Regions from separate parts of the Solibacillus ferritrahens genome, predicted to be linked through region 1. Evidence: riboswitches for the same ligand, from Rfam matches in the RefSeq annotation. Region 1 holds a riboswitch; the other holds the start of a gene.
The links. Region 1 has a riboswitch for S-adenosylmethionine ahead of SNE38_RS16750 (bifunctional homocysteine S-methyltransferase/methylenetetrahydrofolate reductase). Riboswitches for the same ligand answer to the same signal wherever they lie in the genome.
Positions count from the first base shown of each region.

Region 2: linked by a shared signal. The riboswitch ahead of SNE38_RS00270 (methionine ABC transporter ATP-binding protein) and the one ahead of SNE38_RS16750 (bifunctional homocysteine S-methyltransferase/methylenetetrahydrofolate reductase) in region 1 are both predicted to bind S-adenosylmethionine.

Region 1 is NZ_JAXCLE010000022.1:17,811-25,528, reverse strand. Features, by position in the region: gene metH (methionine synthase) at 1-3,012, opposite strand, end outside; gene SNE38_RS16750 (bifunctional homocysteine S-methyltransferase/methylenetetrahydrofolate reductase) at 3,005-4,849, opposite strand; SAM riboswitch class I at 4,959-5,056, opposite strand; gene hemG (protoporphyrinogen oxidase) at 5,159-6,544, opposite strand; gene SNE38_RS16740 (globin-coupled sensor protein) at 6,713-7,718, opposite strand, start outside.
Region 2 is NZ_JAXCLE010000001.1:45,272-52,989, reverse strand. Features, by position in the region: gene SNE38_RS00295 (acyl-CoA dehydrogenase family protein) at 1-964, shown strand, start outside; gene SNE38_RS00290 (arsenate reductase family protein) at 1,297-1,653, shown strand; gene gcvH (glycine cleavage system protein GcvH) at 1,733-2,113, shown strand; gene SNE38_RS00280 (toprim domain-containing protein) at 2,206-2,532, shown strand; gene SNE38_RS00275 (thioredoxin family protein) at 2,540-2,842, shown strand; SAM riboswitch class I at 2,904-3,007, shown strand; gene SNE38_RS00270 (methionine ABC transporter ATP-binding protein) at 3,165-4,193, shown strand; gene SNE38_RS00265 (methionine ABC transporter permease) at 4,186-4,854, shown strand; gene SNE38_RS00260 (MetQ/NlpA family ABC transporter substrate-binding protein) at 5,015-5,821, shown strand; gene SNE38_RS00255 (LysR family transcriptional regulator) at 5,898-6,800, opposite strand; gene gltB (glutamate synthase large subunit) at 6,919-7,718, shown strand, end outside.

The sequences.
Region 1 (7,718 bases):
GCTATCGACCGACTTCAGGTAATCCGACAAGCATAGGAATGGCTCAACCTGCTGGCGCGGGAACGTAAAACGCTGGATTTCTGTTTTCGCATCTTCAGGACTATATACAACTACATCATCACCATTTGATTGAGCAGGGAAAAACTGATACATACCTGATGCGCTTAATACATTACTTTTCAAATATTGATTTACTAAATCATTCAATAAAATTGCACGGTCATCCTGATCAGCAAGCATTTGCTCTAAATTACCCTTTAACCCTAAGTGATGCCCGATTAATGTACGCATATTTACATATGGGTGTAAATGGGCAATAGAGTATTCTGGTTTAATATGCGGCACAAAATCTTTCGGCTTCCACACTTCCGCATCCTTCACTGTACGAACTGGCTTAACGGCAACTGCAACTGGTCGAGCCGCGCGTTTTGCGTCTGATTCCAGTCGTTTTTCCCGAGAATCACGTAACTCTTCCAATAGTACTTCACGCTCATTTACATTCATTAAGCGATTTGCCTGTTCTAACCCTTGCATCGCATCTTTTGAATAAATGACAGGTCCATCATATTGAGCGGCAATTTTTGTTTCTGTAAAGCGTCGGGATAATGCTGCCCCCCCTACTAAAATCGGCACATCAATGCCTGCTTCTTTGAAGTCCTGTGCTGTAATGACCATTTGCTGAGCTGATTTTACGAGTAATCCCGATAAACCGATAAAATCCGGCTTTTCTTTACGAATTGCTTCAATAAGCTGGGCTGGCGTTACTTTAATCCCTAAATCAACAACACGAAAACCGTTATTACTTAATATAATATCGACTAAGTTTTTTCCGATATCATGTACGTCACCTTTAACAGTTGCTAATACCATTGTTCCTTTATTAGCACTCGTATCGCCCTTTTCCATAAATTGCTCTAAATGAGCGACTGCTGCTTTCATGACACCTGCACTTTGAAGTACTTCAGCTACAATTAATTGGTTTTCATTAAATAACCGGCCTACCTCTGCCATTCCTGCCATTAACGGACCATTTATAATATCAAGTGGGGCATCGAATTTTTCAAGTGCCGCATTTAGATCTTCAATTAAGCCTTCTTTCGTACCTTCTAATATGTAATACGCGAGGCGTTCTTCTACTGTTGCCGGTAATTCTTTAACGACTGCATCCTTCTTTTTGTCACGATAAAAGTCTGTAAATACAGCCAGTGTTTCATCATTTGTATTGAATATTAAATCGTTCGCCAGTTTGATTTCCTGTTCCGGAATCGATGCATACCGCTCTAGCTTTTCAGTATTTACGATTGCATAGTCCAAACCTGCTTGTGTACAGTGGTATAAATACACCGCATTTAACACTTCACGACCTACTGGTGGTAAACCGAACGAAACATTACTTACACCGAGTACTGTTAAACAGCCAGGTAAATGTTCTTTAATGAGGCGAATTCCTTCAATTGTTTCCTCAGCGGCACCAATATATTGTTCATCGCCTGTACCAACTGGGAACATTAGCGGGTCAAAGATAATATCCTCTGCTGCCATCCCCCATTTTTCCGTAAGCAGCTCGTATGAACGCTTGGCAACTTCCAGTTTTTTCTCGCGTGTAACTGCCATTCCCGTTTCATCAATTGTTCCTACAACAAGTGCGGCACCGTATTTTTTCACAAGTGGCATTACCGCATCAAAGCGCTCTTCCCCATCTTCCAAGTTAATGGAGTTGATAATCGCTTTACCTTGCGAGAACTTTAGTGCAACTTCCATTACTTTTTCGTCGGTTGAATCTATTACGAGTGGCACCTTTACCTTTTTTACAACTTCCTGCATAAAATTTTTCATATCTTCTACTTCATCACGGTCTGGGTTTGCTAAACAAATATCAATTACATGCGCCCCATTCTTCACTTGCGCACGTGCAATTTCCGCTGCTTCCTCAAACTTCCCGTCAACAATCAAGTTTTTAAATTTACGCGAACCAATTACGTTTGTTCGCTCTCCGATAAATAACGGACGCATCGATTCATCATATTGCAAAGGCTCAATACCCGATACGACATGTCCATGTGTAATGGCTTTCGGCTCGCGTGGTTTATGGCCTTCTACTGCTTTTCGAATTGCTGCAATATGCGCAGGTGTCGTCCCGCAACATCCGCCGACAATGTTTAGCCAGCCTTTTTCTGCGAAACCTTTCAATTTTTTGGATAATGAATCCGGCGTTTCATGATAACAACCTTCCTCATCCGGTAAACCGGCATTTGGGTAACAACTAATATAACCAGTCGAAAGCTCTGCCAACGAACGAATATGATCGGTCATAAATTCCGGACCTGTCGCACAGTTTAATCCGACAGACAATGGTTTAATATGTTCAATCGAGATATAAAATGCCTCAATTGATTGTCCAGCAAGCGTTGTTCCCATTGGCTCAATTGTCCCTGAAATCATAACTGGCAGCTCTTTACCAAGCTCCTCAAATGCCCGGTGGATTGCAATCGTCCCCGCTTTCACATTAAGCATATCTTGAGAAGTTTCAAGCAAAATTAAATCTGCCCCTGCTTCAGTTAATGCTTTTGCTTGGATATAAAAGTTTTCTTCTAGCTCTTCAAATGTAATACCGCCTGTTACCGACAATGTTTTTGTCGTAGGGCCGATTGCACCTGCGACAAAACGTGGCCATTCTGCTGTTGAAAATTCTTTCGCAGCTTGTAATGCGATTTTGACTGCATTCTTATTAATTTCAACTGCCTTATCTCCTAAATCATACTCATTTAAAACGAGCGGTGTACCTCCAAACGTATTTGTACAAATAATGTCTGCCCCTGCAGCTAAGTATTCGCGGTGAATCTTACCTAATACATCAGGTCTTGTCAGCACCAGGTTTTCATTACAACCGTCTAATTCTTCTCCACCAAAGTCTTCATATGTTAAATTTTCTGCCTGAAGCATCGTCCCCATGGCACCATCGATGATTAAGATTCTTTTTTGTAATTGCTCATGAATTGGGTGATTATACATTTGACTGAACTCCTTTACTTTCCACATCATATTGTTTTACATATTCCATTAATTCCAGTGTCATTTCATAACGTAAGAACGGGGTAATTAAATAAATCCCATTAAAGTATTTGCACGCTGTATCGAGCAATTCTTTCGCAATGGCAATGCCTTCTGCTGTAGCTGCATCTTTATCGTCCCCACAGGCTGCCATACGAGCAAGTACTTCATCAGATAGTTTAATCCCCGGCACTTCATGGTGTAAAAACTCTGCACTGCGTGATGAGGTAAGCGGCATAATTCCAATATAAATCGGCGTATCCAAATGCTTCGTCGCCTCATAAATTTCGATTATTTTTTCTTTCGTATAAACCGGCTGCGAAATGAAATAATCGGCACCATGTTCAATTTTCTTCTCTAAACGGGCTACTGCACGGTCCAGTACACGCACATTCGGATTAAATGCAGCGGCCACAGAAAAATCGGCTTGTTTTCTTAACGATTTCCCTGTAAATGAACCACCTTTATTTAACTGCTTAATTAACGAAATTAGCTCCATTGAAGACACATCATATACACTCGTTGCACCCGGGAAGTCTCCAACTTTCGTCGGGTCTCCTGTTATGACAAGAATATCATGTAGCTCCAAAGCATTCAGTCCCATTAAATGCGATTGAAGACCAATTAAATTACGGTCACGACATGTTAAATGCGGCAATGAACGAATACCATGTTCCTTCAAAATAGCCGCCATCGCAATATTGCTTATACGGGGTGAAGCAAGCGAATTATCGGCCATCATAATAACGTCCGCCCCTGCGTTCGCCAATTGTTTTGCCCCTTCAACAAAGCCTTCAATTTCAAGATGTCGTGGTGTATCAAGCTCCACAATAACAGAACGCTCACGTTTTGCTTTTTCATGAAGCGGTTCCTGCTTTCGAGGTTCTGCAATACGAACAAATTGCGTATGGCCATGCTTTTCCTCTTTTGTTTCAACTGGCGTTAAATTTGCTAAATATTTTTTTACTGCTGCTATATGCTTCGGCGTAGTCCCACAACAACCACCAATTAAACGCACCCCTTGGTTTACAAGCTCTACAGCTGCACGTGCAAAATAATCGGTTTCTGATTCATATACAACACGCCCATCTTCTATATCTAAAAGAGAAGCATTTGGGTATGCCGATAGAAAGGCGGTTTTAGGTAGATTTACCCCTTCAAAAGCCTGAATTGTATGAAATGGCCCTAAACGGCAATTGCTTCCAACAATATCTGCACCTACTCGTTCAAGGTCTTGTAGTGCTTCGTTTAATGTCATTTGATTTTGAAGTACACCTGGCTCCTGCATCGTTACTTGTGCAATAATCGGTAAATCGGTCATTGAACGTAATAGATGGACACAATGCGATAATTCTTCAAAATCGTAATACGTTTCCAGTAAGAATCCATCCGGTTCACCAGCTAGTAATACTTCCACTTGCTCTTGAAAGGCAGCTAAGATTTCATCTAATGTTGCATCACTTTTTCGAATCCCTCGAATGCCACCGATTGTTGCCAGAACATACTGTCCCCCCGGAGCAGCTGCTCGCTTCGCAATCTTCAGCGCAGCTTCGTTAAATTCCTTTACACGACTTTCAAAACCATATCGAGCTAACTTAATCGCATTCGCTCCATATGTATTTGTTTGAATAATGTCTGCACCTACAGCAATATATTCACTATGAATTTTCTCGATAATTTCAGGCCGTGCAATATTCATTTCCTCATGGCAGTAATCCAACCCATAGGAATAAAGTAAAGTTCCAATTGCTCCATCCGCCGTTAAAACGCGTGTTTTTAAATCTTGTAGTAAACCCATTGCTTCCACTCCATCATTCACAGTATTTTCAGTATATTTTTAATACAAAAAAGCCTTCTTTCATTAAGCAAAAGAAGGCTTGATAGTTGTCAGTCGTCAACTTAATCCCTTCTCATCTTCTGGCAATCGCCACTGGATTTAGCACCTGACATAATGTTGGTTGCTGAAGTTTCAACGGGCCAGTCCCTCAACTTCTCTCGATAAGAAATTATATGAATTTTTCTAAAATTTAAAATTAAAAATTATTTAAGTAATCATATCGTTATCTAAATAAGACGTCAATACCCTTTAGCCGAATAAAGTATTTCTTTACATAATTCGTGTAATAATTTGTTCCGCCGTTTTTTTACCATTTTGAATACATGCACCAATCCCTACCCCAAAGTAGGAACATCCAGCTAAAAGCAGATTCGGGTAGTGCACTTGTAAATAATCTACAACTTTTGATAACGCTTCATTATGCGCTAAATCATAACGGGGCATCTGATTGATCCATTTCGTAACATTTACGACGGTCGGTTTCGCTTCAATACCCAAACTTAATCGGATATCCTCCATTGCGACTTTCTTCAACTCTTCATCAGGCATTGCTACCAGCTCTTCATATCGCGGATTAATGTTTTTATAAAATAAACGAACGAGCAGATTCCCTTCTGCTGACGTATGCTTCCATTTACGACTTGTCCATGTAGATGCATTGCATACTAAATCACTATTATGGGAGACAATAAAACCTGTACCGTCTGCTGGTAAAACATTGTCCGGTACATCAAAGCCAACATACATCGTTAAAGCAGATGCCGTTGTAAACTTTTCAAGCTGTACATCCAAATTGTCGTCTTGCAATACAGTACGTACTGTATCATTTGGTACGGCAAGAACAACGATATCCGCTATAATCGTTTCGTTTTCTAAAACGACTTCATACTGTCTGCCTACTTTTCGTATTAGCTCTGTTGCGGTCCTTTTTATGAATTCCACTTCTGGCAACTGCTCTTCAAGACGGTCAATTAATGTAGATAAACCCTTTCGAAAAGAAATAAACTTCTTATCTGCTGCTTTTTCAAACTGCTCGCGATTTGCTTCAAAACCATTCATAATCGACCCATAATTATTTTTATAATCTACTAAATAAGGTAACGTTGACGCTAAGCTCAGCTGATATAAATCACCTGAATAAACCCCTGCCAATACAGGAGCAATTTGTTTTTGCACAATTTCTTCACCTAAAAAATATTCTAAAAATGAACCAATTGAACTTTCCTTTGTAAAATCTTTATTTGGAATTTCAATATCCTGTAATGCCCTTTTCTTTCCTTCTTCTGAAATTAACGTGCTCGACATAAGTGATTCCACACTCATCGGAATGCCGAATGTTGACCCTGCGGGAATAGCATGCAGCTCATTATTAGTATGAATGTAAGAAATGCCTGTTTCGTTATAAACAAGCTCCGATTCAAAGTTAAGCTCTTTCACTAGCTCTAGCACATTGGGATGACGCGCTACAATGGAATCCGCACCGGTTTCCATAATAAATCCCTCTTCATACTCTGAATGTATTTTTCCGCCTAAATACTGATTTTTCTCTATTAATACTAACCGCGCTTCAATATTCTTTTCATGCATTTGATTTTTTAAATAGTGCATCGTACATAATCCAGTAATCCCGCCACCTACAACTACTACTGTTTTCATGTTGTTCTCTCCTATTTCGTTCACTTTTTCTTCTCTTAGTATAATCGTTTTCACCAGAGATATGGACAGGCAGATAAAACAATTTTCAAAATTTAAAGTCATCGCTTATAATTTCAAATTAAAAAGCTATGCAAAAAGGAAGAACCTTTCGCATAGCTTTCTTTTAAGTTATTCTAAGTCGTGCGAAATTTGCGCCAATGAATCTGCAGAATTTGTTACTAAATCAAAGGCACCCGCAAGTTCTACTATAACGTCTCCAATTAGCCCCACCTCTTGCTCGACTAAATCATTTTGCTTTTTCGTCTCAACCATTGAATTAACAATAGCATTAAACTGAACTTCAGTAGATTTCATACTTTCTTCCCCGATAAGTATCGCTGCTTTTATTTCCTGCAATGATTCGAGTAGCTTTGTCGTTCGGATATCTGTATTTTGCAACAGTCCCTCTACATTTATTGCTGAATTTTTCGTCTGCTCCGATAGTTTCCGCACTTCCCCGGCTACAACACCAAAGCCTTTACCAGCTTCTCCAGCACGGGCTGCTTCTATCGCTGCATTTAGCGCCAATAAATTAGTTTGATTCGCAATGTTTGTTACTATACCCATCGTGGATTCCATCTCTTTTGATATGTCAGCTAGTTTATCTATTTCTGACGAAATCGTTGCTACTGATTGATTGATTGCAGTCATACTCTCTGATTGATGCTGAACTTGAGCTTTCCCTTGATTTGCCTGTTCTGTAGCCACCGATGAAATATCACTCGCTTTTTTCGAATGGGATACAATGACCATGGATTGTGCACTCAGTTGTTGGAACGATGCATTTGTTTGCTCAGACATTGTCGCTAAATTAGAGGAAGATTCAATAATAGCATTTCCTATTTTACGTTTTTCCTCTACTAGCTTTTCTTCCTTTCTTTCCACTACTGCTTCATATTCTTCTAAAACAACTTGCTGCTCTAGGTTTAATATTTTCGATATGGCTGCAAGCGTAAGAAAACGTTGCTCGTCGTTCTTAATATTTACATTTACTAAATGAATAAAATCTATTAATAGGTTTGAAAAGGCCGTCATATACCATTTCGTTTTTAATCCAATATGTACATGGATACGCGCAATTTTTTTTCGTTTCTCAAAGTACGTATCGTCAATAATTCCACTAAACATTTCGCAA
Region 2 (7,718 bases), on a different contig from region 1:
AGGTGCATCTAAACGTGCATTTGAATTAGCAGTAGCTTATACAAACCAACGTCAACAATTCAAAACTAAATTATCGGATTTCAACTTAACAAAAGAAAAGATCGCATCAATGGCTTCTCACATTTATGCATCAGAATCTTTAAACTATCGTACAGTTGGTTACTTTGAAGATCGCTTGAATCAGTTATCAGACGAAGAACAAAAAGACGGTAAAGCAATTGCTGGAGCGATCGCTGAGTATGCAATTGAGTGCTCGATCGCAAAAGTATTCGGTTCTGAAACTTTGGATTACGTAGCAGACGAAGCAGTTCAATTACATGGTGGTTATGGCTTTATGGCTGAATACGAAGTAGAGCGCATTTACCGTGACTCACGTATTAACCGTATTTTCGAAGGTACAAATGAAATTAACCGTATGATCGTGCCAGGCACTTTCATGAAAAAAGCGCTAAAAGGTGAATTACCTCTATTACAAGTAGCACAGGAATTACAAAATGAATTATTAATGCTTATGCCGGAAGAAATCGGTAACGAAGCATTAGAGCAAGAAAAATATTTAGTGAAAAATGCGAAGAAAATTGCTGTACTTGCAGCAGGTGCAGCAGCACAACGCTACGGTGCCAAACTAGATGCAGAGCAAGAAATTCTAGTAAACATTGCAAACATTGCGAACCAATTATATGCAATGGAATCTGTAGTGATCCGTACACAAAAAGCAATTGAGCGTGACGGTGAAGGAAAAGCGGCACAAAAAATTCTTTATACACAAATCTTCTGCCAAGAAGCATTTGCAGAAATCGAAAAAGAAGCAAAAGAAACATTAATCGCTTCAGTTGAAGGCGATGATGCACGTATGATCTTATCAGCATTACGTAAATTAACACGTAACAACCCTTACAACTTAATTCCGAAAAAGCGTGAAGCAGCAGCGAAATTAATCGATGCTGAAAAATATGTAGTTTAATAGATAGAATATAATCGGATGCAGGAAGCTGTATCCGATTTTTTCTACGGAATAGATTTTCTAATAAAACGAAAAAAGTTCTAATATACTTTAAACGGTGCTAATTTAAATCGCATGTTCTAATAAAAGTGGCTGTTTTTCTAATATGTTTTCAAAAGTTTCGAATAAGAAAATGATTACTTCTTAAAAGCATTCGAGATATTCTAATATCATCAAAAATCTTCTAATATTAATTAATTTCAATATAACTCCCACAATGTAATTCCAATTTTGATTTGTTTTTCTATATCCGTTACAATAAGGGAAAATCAATGGTAAAGAGGAGTTCATTTATGACAGTGAAATTTATCCAATATCCAAAATGTACTACATGTAAAAAAGCACAGAAATGGTTAGATGAAAACGATGTTCAATATGAAAATATTCACATTGTTGAACAAACGCCTACTAAAGAACAACTTAAAGCGTATTATGAAGCGAGTGGGGTACCTTTAAAGAAATTCTTTAATACTTCAGGTATGAAATATCGTGAGCTGGAACTAAAAGACAAATTGCCTTCAATGTCTGAAGATGAGCAATTGGAGTTATTAGCTTCAGAGGGTATGCTAATTAAGCGTCCGATTGTAACAGATGGTAAAAAATTAACATTAGGTTTTAAGGAGTCTGACTTCTCGGAAACATGGAAATAAACCGGTATTCACGTTGTATTTCCGAACGAAATATGGCAAAATGAAGTTGAATGTACTACATAATAATGGAGGTTTTTTAATGAGCACACCTAAAGAATTACTTTATTCAAAAGAGCATGAGTGGGTAAAAATGGAAGACGGCAAAGCAACAATCGGGATTACGGATTTTGCGCAATCTGAATTAGGGGACATCGTGTTTGTCGAGTTACCGGAAGTAGGCGACGAAATTTCAAAGGATCAGCCATTCGGCAGTGTAGAATCTGTTAAAACTGTTTCGGAACTTTATGCGCCAATCTCAGGTAAAGTTGTTGCTATTAACGAAGAACTTTTAGACAACCCAGAATACGTAAATGAATCTCCATACGGAACTGCTTGGATGGTTACGATTGAAGTAACAAACGATGCAGAAGTTGAAGAATTAATGGATGCAGATGCTTATTCTGCATTAATTGAACAATAAATATTTAAACACCAAAGCCTAAAAGTTAAAGGTTTTGGTGTTTTTTTGATATTGTATAGATAGCCGTAATTGATGAAAGGAAGCGTATCTTTATGGGAAAATGCATTGTAGTTGAAGGACGAGCTGATAAAATGAGGTTAATACCCCTATTGGCTGAAGAAGTTACTATTCTTTGTACAAACGGAACAATAAGCGAAGTCAATTTAATCGAATTACTAGAAGACTATGAGCATTATGAAATTGTAACAATGTTTGATGCAGACAAGAATGGTGAAAAGTTAAGAAAACTAATGAACCGAGCATATCCTGAAGTAAAACAGCTTATCATACCTCAAGAATATGTAGAGGTTGAAAAAACGCCTACTATAATTTTACGGAACTTATTAATACAAGCAAAATTTTCAATAAAAGAAGGATGACTTATATATGGAACAATGGTCAAGAGAGCAGTGGGAACAAAATATACAACAATATGATCAAACAGCATTTTTTCTATACACTCCAATGTGTGGTACTTGTGAGATATCTGAAAAAATGCTAAAAGTAATCGAGAAATTACTACCAGATTTACCATTAGGTATGGCAAATATCAATTATATAGAAGGTTTGGCCAACGATTTGAAAATTGAAAGCGTACCTTGTTTAATTGTTTCTGAGAATGGAAAAGTGATAAAAAAGTTATATGCATTTAAATCCGTACCATTTTTGTATGAAATATTAAAAAAGTAATTGACGTCTTCTCTTTAGCATGATAAAGTAACAGACATAATAATAAAACTTAATAACGTTACTCTTATAAAGAGAGGTGGAGGGAAGTGCCCTATGAAGCCCGGCAACCAGCATTTTATGCAAAGGTGCCAATTCACACAAAGTTTAAACTTTGAAAGATGAGAGAACGGTTTACCGTATAAATTTTTATGTGAAACCTTTCTACTTGTCGTGAGTAGGAAGGTTTTTTTGGTGTAATTTTATTTTCGAAGATGCGAAAAAAACACCAAAAACATTATATTGAAATTACAGGTAGGTTATTTCAAGAGAAGGGGTACAACGCATGATTGATATACAAAATATCACGAAAGTATATAACACAAAAAACGGTGAGCTTACAGCGGTAGACAATGTTAGCTTATCCATAAAAAAAGGAGAAATATACGGTATTATCGGCTACAGTGGTGCTGGTAAAAGTACAATGATCCGCCTATTAAATGGTCTGGAAAAACCTTCAACAGGTTCAGTTATTGTAGGTGGACAGGATATTTCTAAAGCTTCAGGGGCAAAGTTAAGAGAAGCACGCCAAAAAATTAGTATGATATTTCAGCACTTTAATTTGCTTTGGTCACGTACAGTCGAAGAAAATATCGCATTTCCTCTTGAAATCGCAGGTGTTTCAAAAACTCAGCGTGAAAAGCGAGTAGAAGAGCTTATTGAACTTGTAGGTTTAAAAGGAAGAGGAAGAGCCTATCCATCTCAACTTTCAGGTGGTCAAAAACAACGTGTCGGTATAGCCCGCGCATTAGCGAACAACCCGGAAGTTCTACTATGTGATGAAGCCACTTCAGCACTTGATCCTGAGACGACGGATTCGATTTTAGAGCTATTACTAGATATTAATAAAAAGATCGGTTTAACAATTGTATTGATTACCCATGAAATGCATGTTATTCGCAAAATCTGTAACCGTGTGGCTGTTATGGAGGCAGGGAAAGTAGTGGAACAGGGAGATGTGCTACAGGTTTTCCAAAATCCACAAGCGCCGATCACAAAAAATTTCGTTTCACAGGCTTCTGGGGAAACACAGGAAATGCAAGCCTCACTAGAGCAAATCTTAGCGAACTATCCAGCAGGGAAAATTGCCAAATTAACATTTGCAGAGGCAACGACAGAACAGCCGGTTATCTCTCAGATGATCAAGCAATTTGACATAGTTGTTAATATCGTTCACGGGAAAATCTCCAATACAACTGGTGGTTCATTCGGTACGTTATTTATTCATATCGATGGTGAGCAACATGAAGTAGAGAAGGCATTAAACTTCTTAACTAAGCAGGAAATTCAAACGGAGGTGATTGAGCATGCTTAATCAATTATTTCCGAACGTTGACTGGGGTAAAATGCTTGATGCAACATACGAAACTGTTTATATGACAGCTGTAGCGACAGTCATTACATTTATCCTCGGAATTCTAATAGGAATTGTATTGTTTTTAACAAGCGACAACCAGTTATGGGCAAATAAAATCGTTCACTTTTTAACAGGATCACTCGTAAATATTTTCCGTTCGATTCCTTTTATCGTATTAATTATTTTGTTAATTCCATTTACAAAGTTTTTACTGGGAACAATTCGGGGTGCCAATGCAGCATTACCAGCGCTTATTATCGGAGCGGCACCATTTTATGCCCGCATGGTATTAATCGCACTAAGAGAAATTGATAAAGGTGTTATCGAAGCAGCGCGCTCGATGGGAGCCAAAACATCGACTATTATTTGGAAAGTACTAATTCCGGAAAGCTTACCAGCACTAATTTCCGGTATAACAGTAACAGCAGTTGCTTTAGTCGGCTATACAGCAATGGCTGGCATTATTGGAGCAGGTGGACTAGGGAATTTGGCGTTCCTTGATGGATTCCAGCGTAACCGTACAGATGTCACGCTTATGGCGACAGTCTTAATATTAGTTGTAGTATTCATTATTCAATATATTGGTGACTTTATTACGGTAAAAGTGGATAAACGATAGTTCGTGACTTACAGGTCATAATTATATAAGCCAAAGTTTTTTGAACAATAATAAACGCAAACTTACAAGAGTGCGCGTTTATACATTCAATTTACTGAATATAAAAATTGTTCGGTTAATAATGGCTAAAAATAACAAATAGAGATAGGGGTAAAAACAGATGAAAAAATTATTATCAAGCATTATTTTAGGAGCTTCAGTCTTAGCATTAGCAGCATGTGGAGGAGATGACGATACACTAAAAGTCGGTGCTTCAAATACACCGCACGCGGTAATCTTAGAAAAAGTAAAACCAATTTTAGAGGAACAAGGCATTGAGCTGGAGATTGCTACATATACAGATTATGTCCTTCCGAACCAAGATCTAGAAAATGGTGATATAGACGCAAACTACTTCCAGCACATTCCCTACTTCGAAGCACAAAAAGCAGATTTCGATTATGATTTTGCAAATGCTGGTGGTATTCATATCGAGCCAATCGGCGTATATTCTAAAAAGTACAATTCATTGGATGAACTTCCTGAAGGGGCAACGATTTTACTGTCAAACTCAGTAGCAGATCATGGACGTATGCTTTCATTACTTGAAGCACAAGGTCTAATTACATTAGCAGATGGTATTGATAAAACAAAAGCAGAAACAAAAGACATCGTAGATAATCCGAAAAACTTCGTATTTGATGCAAACACTGCAGCTGAACTATTAGTGCAAATGTATGAAAATGAAGAAGGTGATGCTGTATTAATCAACTCGAACTTTGCAATTGATAATGGCATTAACCCACTGGAAGATTCAATCGCAATCGAATCAAGTGAATCACCGTATGTAAATATTATTGCTGTAAAGTCTGGTGAAGAGGATTCTAAAGAAATTAAAGCATTAGTAGATGCATTACGTTCAAAAGAAATTCAAGATTTTATCCTTGAAGAATGGGGCGGCTCTGTAGTACCAGTTTCAGGCGAATAAAATATATGGAGTTGCTTTATTTAGGCACTTACTGCAAAGAGATTAGCTGAGAAGATTCTCAACTAATCTCTTTTTTTCATTGGAATCTTGTTAAACGTGAGTAAAATTTAGACACAAAATCTACAAATACTTGTTCAGATGGGGCGAGGTCGCGGGTCGATGGTGCAATAATGCCGACTGTCCGTCTTATGGATGGAGTTGCAATGGGTACTTTTACTGTCATACGAGGCGTGGAATCGTATAAAGAGCTTTCTGGTAAAAGTGTGACCCCAATTCCAGCTGCTACAAGCCCTTTCAAAGCGTCCATATCTTCTCCTTCTGAAGTAATGGTTGGCATAAAACCTACAGAGCGGCAAGCGTCTACAGCTACTTTATTTAATATATAACCTTCTGGAAAAAGGACAAATTGATCAGTTCGTAAATCGACTAAATTAATCGTATCCCTTTTTGCCAATGGATGTGTTGCGGGCAGTAATGCATGAATACTTTCGCTAAATAAAACTGTTGTATTAATTGATTCATCTTTAGGGGGTAAAGGGCCTAATAACGCTAAATTAAGTTCCCGATTTTTAACGGCTTCGATTAAATATTTATAAGAACCTTGGCGCAAATGGAAAGCGATGTCCGGATATTCCTTTTTGAATGCGGAAATGACTGATGGTAATACATAGCTTGCTAGACTTGTTGGAAACCCAACTTTAATAACCCCTTTTGCCGGGTCTAGGTATTCTTCCACTTGTTTAGCGGCAAAATCAATTGCCTTCAGTGCGGTAATGCTATGTTCCAAAAAAGTTTTACCAATCGGTGTCAGTTTGACGTTACGTCCAATACGCTCGAAAAGTGCGGCTCCAAGCTCTTCTTCTAAATTGGCGATTTGTCTGCTGATTGCAGACTGGGCAACGTGTAGATGCTCAGCTGCCTCTGAAATATGTTCTCGTTCTGCTACCTCGACAAAGTAACGTAATTGTCTTAGTTCCACTAATCCCACCCCATTCATCTAAAAAATAGATTGTTTATATCCAAACTATATATTGTTTATATTATTTCGAAAACTTTAAAATGTAAATACGTTATTGAAAGAATGAGGGGGAATTAATATGAGTTTTCACCAGTTGCCAGGAGCACAAGGTTTATATAATCCACAGTTTGAACATGACGCGTGTGGCATCGGAATGTACGCTAACATAAAAGGGAAACCATCACATACGATTGTAAAAAAAGGTTTAGAAATGTTATGTCGTTTAGAGCATCGTGCTGGACGTGGAGGGGACGGTAAGACAGGCGACGGAGCAGGATTAATGGTACAAATTCCACACGACTTCTTTAAATTAAATTGTCCGGAAACTAACTTACCTGAAAAGGGAGCTTACGGTGTAGGGCAAATTTTCTTTACGAACGATGAAACCGAACGTACGAAAATTGAACAAAAAATGAACGAATTAATCCAACAAGAGGGTCAGGAACTTATCGGTTGGCGAACTGCTCCCATCAATAAAGAAAATTTAAGTGAAATTGCAAAATCTACTGCACCGGTTGTACGACAAGTATTTATAAAAGCTCATTCACAAAATCAACAAATATTTGAACGGAAATTATATATTATACGTAAACAATTGGAACATTGGGCGGTTGAGCAAGGTTTCGAACTTTATATCCCAAGTCTTTCAAGTCAAACAATGGTATTTAAAGGTTTATTGGCGCCGGAAGAAGTAAGCGAATTTTATATTGACTTACAACATGAAAGCTTTGTTTCTGCTTTAGCGCTTGTTCATTCACGTTACTCAACGAACACATTTCCGTCCTGGAAACGCGCGCATCCAAATCGTTACATCATTCATAATGGTGAGATTAACACATTACGTGGGAATATTAACTGGATGCGGGCACGTGAGCAACA